One region of the Micromonospora globbae genome, then DNA from elsewhere that is predicted to be linked to it. Evidence: predicted binding sites of a transcription regulator. Region 1 holds the regulator's gene; the other holds the start of a gene.
What was found. The regulator HrcA, encoded in region 1, represses chaperone genes, less so after heat shock. The targets are predictions, from matches to a motif close to GGTTNGCACNCTCNNNNNGAGNGTGCNAACC.

Region 1 (3,382 bases):
GGCGCTCGCCGACGGTCTGCTGGCCCCGGCCGAGTACGCGGCCGGCCGCGCCGTGCTCACCCTGCGCGGCCGGCTCCTGGCCGACGCCGTCGTCCGGGACCTGCTTCCCTAACGGCCGGGCTCCGGCCGGCCGGGGGAGCGGCCGACCGGGGTCACTTGATGAAGCTCGCCGACATCGGGTAGCGGTAGGTCGTGCCCTCGTTGGCCCGCATGCCGGCGACGATGCCGAACACGATCTGGATCACCACGACGGCGATGCTCGGCAGGAACAGCAGGCACCAGCTCACGAAGAGCAGGACGAAGGCGATGGCCGACCACAGGATCTGGAAGTTCAGCGCGGCCACCGCGTGCGCCCGTACGGTCGGGGACTGCTGCCCGCGGGCCAGGTAGGCGATCAGCGGGCCGACGAAGCCGAGCGGGCCGAAGCTGATCAGGGCGCCGACGGCACCGCCGAAGTGGGCGACCAGGGCCCACGTCTTGTCCTCGTTGTTGGCGTAACCGGCGGGCGGGCCGTAGCCGCCGGCCGGGTAGCCCGCTCCCGGCGGCGGGTAGCCGGGGCCCGGCGGCGGGTACCCGCCCGGTGGGGGATAGCCGCCCGGGGGTGGATTGCCGCCCGGGGGCGGGTAGCCGCCGGACGGCGGCTGGTCCCCGGCGGGCGGCGGATAGCCACCGGGCGGGGGATAGCCAGCCGGTCCCGGCGCGCCGGACAGTGGTGCGGTGGGCGGCTCGTCCGCGGCGGACGGGCCGGGTGCTGCCGGCGGCTGGGTCGGGTCCGACGGGTGATCGTCGGGGTGACCACCGCCGGGAGGGCGAGGTGGTTCAGTCATGGACGTCACGGTAGGGGCCGTCCGCAACGGCACGCCAGGGCGACACCGCCGGGTCGGACCGGCCGTTCGGCCGAGTGCGACCGGAGGCGCCGGGCGCCGTGACGTGGCCGGGGGCGCACCGACGGTGCGTCGTTGATCATCGCGTCGGCGGCCCCGCCGACGTAGACTGGCACTCGCTACAGTCGAGTGCCAGGAACGCCGCCCGCGGTGCCGAGCGCCGGGGGCCGATGCGCGTAGGAGGTGGGGAGGATGGGTCTCGACGACCGCAAGCTCGCCGTGCTCCGCGCGATCGTCGAGGACTACGTCGCGACCCAGGAGCCGGTCGGCAGCCGAGCGCTGGTCGAGCGGCACCAACTCGGGGTCTCCCCGGCGACGGTCCGCAACGACATGGCGGTGCTCGAGGAGGAGGGTTACATCCGGCAGCCGCACACCAGCGCCGGACGGGTGCCCACCGACCGCGGCTACCGGCTCTTCGTCGACCGCCTGTCGAAGGTCAAGCCGCTCAGCCCGGCCGAGCGCCGGGCCATCGAGCGCTTCCTGGTCGGCGCGGTCGACCTCGACGACGTGGTGCACCGCACGGTGCGCCTGCTGGCCCAGCTGACCCGGCAGGTGGCCGTCGTGCAGTACCCGAGCCTCGCCCGCTCGTCGGTCCGGCACCTGGAGCTGGTGCCGATCTCCACCACGCGGCTGATGCTCGTCATGATCGCCGACACCGGCCGGGTCGAGCAGCGGCTCGTGGAGATGCCGGCGCCGATCCTCGCCGACGACGTCACCGACATGCGCCGGCTGGTCAACGAGAAGCTGGTCGGCACCCGCCTGTCCGAGACGCCGCCGCTGGTGCAGGCGCTGGTCGACGAGGCCAGCCCCGACCGGCGGCCGGCCATGGCCGCGCTCTCCAGCGTGCTGCTGGAGACGCTGGTCGAGCGGCACGAGGAGCGGATCGCGCTGGCCGGCACGGCCAACCTGGCCCGCAGCGGGCTGCTCGACTTCCAGGGCTCGCTGCGACCGATCCTCGAGGCCCTCGAGGAGGAGGTCGTGCTGCTCAAGCTGATCGGCGAGGTCGAGCCGAGCACGATGCGCGTCCGTATCGGCGACGAGAACGAGATCGACAACCTGCGCGCCGCCTCCGTGGTGAGCACCGGCTACGGGCCGGGCTCGACGATCGTCGGTGGTCTCGGTGTGCTGGGGCCGACCCGGATGGACTACCCCGGCACCATCGCCACGGTGAGGGCCGTGGCACGCTACGTGGGCGACCTGCTGGCCCAGAACTAGGCAGTACCGTCCGGCGGGCTTGCCGCCGGCGGCCGGCGCAACGCGAGACGAACATGAGGACACGGAACGCAGTGGCCAGGGACTACTACGGCATTCTCGGCGTGAGCCGGGACGCCTCCGACGACGAGATCAAGCGCGCCTACCGCAAGCTGGCGCGCAAGTACCACCCGGACGTCAATCCGGACCCGGAGGCCCAGGAGAAGTTCAAGGACATCAACGCCGCGTACGAGGTCCTCTCGGACGACCGGAAGCGGCAGATCGTCGACCTCGGCGGCGACCCGCTCGCTCCGGGCGGCGGCGGTCCCGGTGGCGCGGGCGGCCCCGGCGGCGCCGGTCCGTTCGTCGGGTTCCAGGACATCATGGACGCGTTCTTCGGCGGCGCCGCCGGCGGCTCGCGCGGTCCCCGGCCGCGTACCCGGCCCGGCGCCGACGCCATCCTGCGCCTGGAACTGGACCTGCACGAGACCGCGTTCGGCGTCGAGGCGCCCATCACCGTCGACACCGCCGTCCTGTGCACCACCTGCTCCGGCGCGGGAACCGCCGCGGGCACCCACCTGGCCACCTGCGAGGCGTGCGGGGGCCGCGGCGAGGTGCAGTCGGTCCAGCGCACCTTCCTCGGCCAGGTCGTCTCCGCCCGGCCCTGCACCGTCTGCCAGGGGTACGGCACCACCATCCCGCACCCCTGCCCGACCTGCGCGGGCGACGGCCGGGTACGCACCCGGCGTTCGCTGACCGTGAAGATCCCGGCCGGCGTCGAGGACGGGATGCGGATCCGCCTGGCCCAGCAGGGCGAGGTGGGTCCGGGCGGTGGCACCGCCGGCGACCTCTACGTGGAGATCCACGAGCGCCCGCACGACGTGTACTCCCGCAAGGGCGACGACCTGCACTGCCGCGTCACGGTGCCGATGACGGCGGCCGCGCTGGGCACCCGGCTGACCATCAAGACGCTGGACAGCGAGGAGACCGTCGACGTCAAGCCCGGCACCCAGCCGGGCAGCACGCTGCGGCTGCGCGCGCGGGGCGTGCCGCACCTGCGCGGCACCGGCCGGGGCGACCTCTACGTCCACCTCGACGTGCGGACGCCCACCAAGCTCGACGCCGATCAGGAGCGCATGCTGCGCGAGTTCGCCAAGACCCGGGGCGAGGAGGTCGCCGAGCTGACCAAGCAGGGCGGCTTCTTCTCGCGGATGCGGGACGCCTTCAACGGCCACGCCTGAGCGGCCGGCTCGCCGTCCCGGCCCGTGCCGCGGCGGCTAGCCTGTTGACCGTGTCCGCGCCGCTCT
Region 2 (3,382 bases), 560 kb from region 1:
GACGGCGACCACGCCGGGCAGGTTGTCGGCGACCTCGACGCAGGCGCCGCCGTTGCTGTTGCTGCGGGATGACTTGCGCCAGGCGGCGCGGCTCAGGTCCATGTCTTCGCCACTTCCTCGATGAGCCGGGCGGACTGCCTGCGTGGCAGCGCCTCACCCGTCACACTCTCCCAGCGCCGCCCCAGGGCGGCAACGTCGTTAGGGGCGTCCACCGTCTGGCCCCGGAGCTGGTTGTCGAGGTGCGCCAGCTCGGCGCCGCCGTCGAGCCGGGCCAGGATGAAGGGGCCATTGAGCCCGGCGTGCCAGGGGGCTGCGGCCGGTACGACCCGGACGTGCACGTTCGGCTCGGCGCCGACGGCCAGCAGGTGCGCCATCTGGTCGCGCATGACGCTCCGGTCACCGACCTGCCGGCGCAGCGCCTGCTCCTCCAGCACGGCGACGAGCTGCGGTCGCGGATCGCCGGTGAGCAGGGACTGCCGGGCCAGCCGGGCGACCACCCGCGCCTCGATCTCCTCGGCGGTCAGCTCCCCGCCCACGCCCAGCATCGCCCGGGCGTACCCCTCGGTCTGGAGCAGGCCCGGCACCACTGCCGGGTCATACCAGCGCAGCGCGGTGGCCTCCCGCTCAATCTCCTCCCACGGGCGGAACCAGTCCGGCGCGGCGTGGAAGCGGATCAGCTCCAGCATGGCGACGAAGAGGCCGCCGGTGTCCAGCGCGGCGTCGACCCGGGCCAGGTAGTCCGGGTTGACCGGGCGGTCGCCCGTCTCGATCGCGCTCACCTGCGACGACGAGTAGTTGATCAGTCTGCCCAGTTCCTCCTGGCTAAGGCCGCGCCCCTGGCGGGCACGGCGGAGCTGGCTCCGCAGGAACGTCACTGTCGGTATCTGGCTCACTCCAACCCCTTCGCGCGGCGGTACGGGGCCGGAACGTAGGCGGTGCGTCACGGTGTGGCGACGGGTCCCCGGCGTGTCGCGGTGACGTGTGGCGGAACTGTGGCGACACGAGGGCCCGGCGCGTTGGCACTCTCCTTGACGGAGTGCTAGCCACGGCATAACCTGCGATTAGCACTCTCAACCCGAGGGTGCCAGCTTCCGGGTCCGCTGACCCGGGCGCTGAACGCCAGGCGGACCGGCACCCGCGACGACGGCCCCGCCCGGTGGCATGTGGCAGATTGACGCTGGTCGGCCCTGCCGGCCGGCACAGAAACCAGTACCCCAGGAGGGTATGCCCGTGACTACCGCGACCAAGGTTGCGATCAAGCCGCTCGAGGACCGGATCCTGGTCCAGGCGAACGAGGCTGAGACCACCACGGCGTCGGGCATCGTGATCCCCGACACCGCCAAGGAGAAGCCGCAGGAGGGCACCGTCCTCGCTGTCGGCCCGGGCCGGATCGACGACAAGGGCAACCGGATCCCGGTTGACGTCAAGGTCGGCGACACCGTCATCTACTCGAAGTACGGCGGCACCGAGGTCAAGTACGCCGGCGAGGAGTACCTGGTGCTCTCCGCCCGCGACGTCCTCGCGGTCATCGAGAAGTAAGCAACCGATCAGTGTCGTTGCCCCGGTCCGGCTCGCCGGGCCGGGGCACCGCCGCTTGAAGGGACATTCATGGCGAAGATCCTGAGCTTCTCGGACGACGCCCGACACCTGCTCGAGCACGGTGTCAACGCCCTCGCGGACGCGGTGAAGGTCACCCTCGGCCCGCGCGGGCGCAACGTCGTCCTGGACAAGAAGTTTGGTGCGCCCACGATCACCAACGATGGTGTGACCATCGCCAAGGAGATCGAGCTCACCAACCCGTACGAGAACCTCGGCGCGCAGCTGGTCAAGGAGGTGGCGACCAAGACCAACGACGTCGCCGGCGACGGGACCACCACCGCCACCGTGCTGGCCCAGGCGATGGTCCGTGAGGGCCTGCGCAACGTGGCGGCCGGCGCCAACCCGACCGGCCTCAAGCGGGGCATCGACGCGGCGGCCGGCAAGGTCTCCGAGGCCCTGCTGGGCCGTGCCGTCGAGGTGGCCGGCCGGGAGTCCATCGCGCACGTCGCGACGGTCTCCGCGCAGGACGCCACCATCGGCGACATGATCGCCGAGGCGATGGAGAAGGTCGGCCGCGACGGCGTCATCACCGTCGAGGAGGGCTCCACCCTCGCCACCGAGCTGGAGGTCACCGAGGGTCTCCAGTTCGACAAGGGCTTCATCTCGCCGAACTTCGTCACCGACGCGGAGGCGCAGGAGGCGGTCCTGGAGGACCCGTACATCCTGATCACCACGCAGAAGATCTCGGCGATCGAGGAGCTGCTGCCGCTGCTGGAGAAGATCCTGCAGAACAGCAAGCCGCTGCTCATCATCGCCGAGGACGTCGAGGGCCAGGCCCTGGCCACCCTGGTGGTCAACTCGCTGCGCAAGACCCTGAAGGTCTGCGCGGTCAAGGCCCCCGGCTTCGGCGACCGCCGCAAGGCGATGCTGCAGGACATGGCGATCCTCACCGGCGCGGAGCTCATCGCTCCCGAGCTGGGCTACAAGCTCGACCAGGTCGGCCTGGAGGTGCTGGGCTCGGCCCGCCGGGTCGTCGTCGACAAGGACACCACGACGATCGTCGACGGCGGCGGCAAGTCCTCCGACGTCGCCGACCGGGTCGCCCAGATCCGCAAGGAGATCGAGGCGTCCGACTCGGAGTGGGACCGGGAGAAGCTCTCCGAGCGGCTCGCGAAGCTCTCCGGCGGTGTCGCGGTCATCAAGGTGGGCGCGGCTACCGAGGTCGAGATGAAGGAGCGCAAGCACCGCATCGAGGACGCCATCGCCGCGACCAAGGCCGCGGTCGAGGAGGGCACGGTGCCCGGTGGCGGCGCCGCGCTGGCGCAGATCCTGCCGGTGCTCGCCGACGACCTCGGCTTCACCGGTGACGAGAAGGTCGGCGTCTCGATCGTGCGCAAGGCGCTGGTCGAGCCGCTGCGCTGGATCGCCCAGAACGCCGGCCACGACGGCTACGTGGTGGTGCAGAAGGTCGTCGACGCCGAGTGGGGCACCGGCCTGAACGCCGCCACCGGCGAGTACGTCGACCTGGCCAAGGCCGGCATCCTGGACCCGGTGAAGGTCACCCGCAACGCGGTCGCCAACGCCGCCTCCATCGCCGGTCTGCTGCTCACCACGGAGAGCCTCGTGGTGGAGAAGCCGGCCGAGCCGGAGCCGGCCGCCGCCGGTGGGCACGGCCACTCGCACGGCCACGGCCACCAGCACGGCCCGGGCTTCTGACCCACGTCGTACGCCCGGTCGGGGCACACCGCCGTCAGGCGGTGTGCCCCGACGCGTTTCCGGGTGTCCACGGAACGCGGGTCGCCGCGGTGCTTACCGAACGCTGACGTCGCTACCGGTCGGCCCG

Region 2: a site for HrcA is predicted at 1,060-1,090, ahead of groES (co-chaperone GroES). Genes of this name have one in related genera too.

Annotation. Positions count from the first base shown of each region.
Region 1 covers NZ_CP108084.1:71,108-74,489, forward strand. Annotated here, with positions in the region: gene hemW (radical SAM family heme chaperone HemW) at 1-112, shown strand, start outside; gene OG994_RS00325 (DUF4870 domain-containing protein) at 153-827, opposite strand; gene hrcA (heat-inducible transcriptional repressor HrcA) at 1,077-2,099, shown strand; gene dnaJ (molecular chaperone DnaJ) at 2,171-3,316, shown strand; gene OG994_RS00340 (16S rRNA (uracil(1498)-N(3))-methyltransferase) at 3,367-3,382, shown strand, end outside.
Region 2 covers NZ_CP108084.1:6,373,948-6,377,329, forward strand. Annotated here, with positions in the region: gene OG994_RS29250 (DUF397 domain-containing protein) at 1-102, opposite strand, end outside; gene OG994_RS29255 (helix-turn-helix domain-containing protein) at 93-893, opposite strand; gene groES (co-chaperone GroES) at 1,225-1,539, shown strand; gene groL (chaperonin GroEL) at 1,609-3,255, shown strand.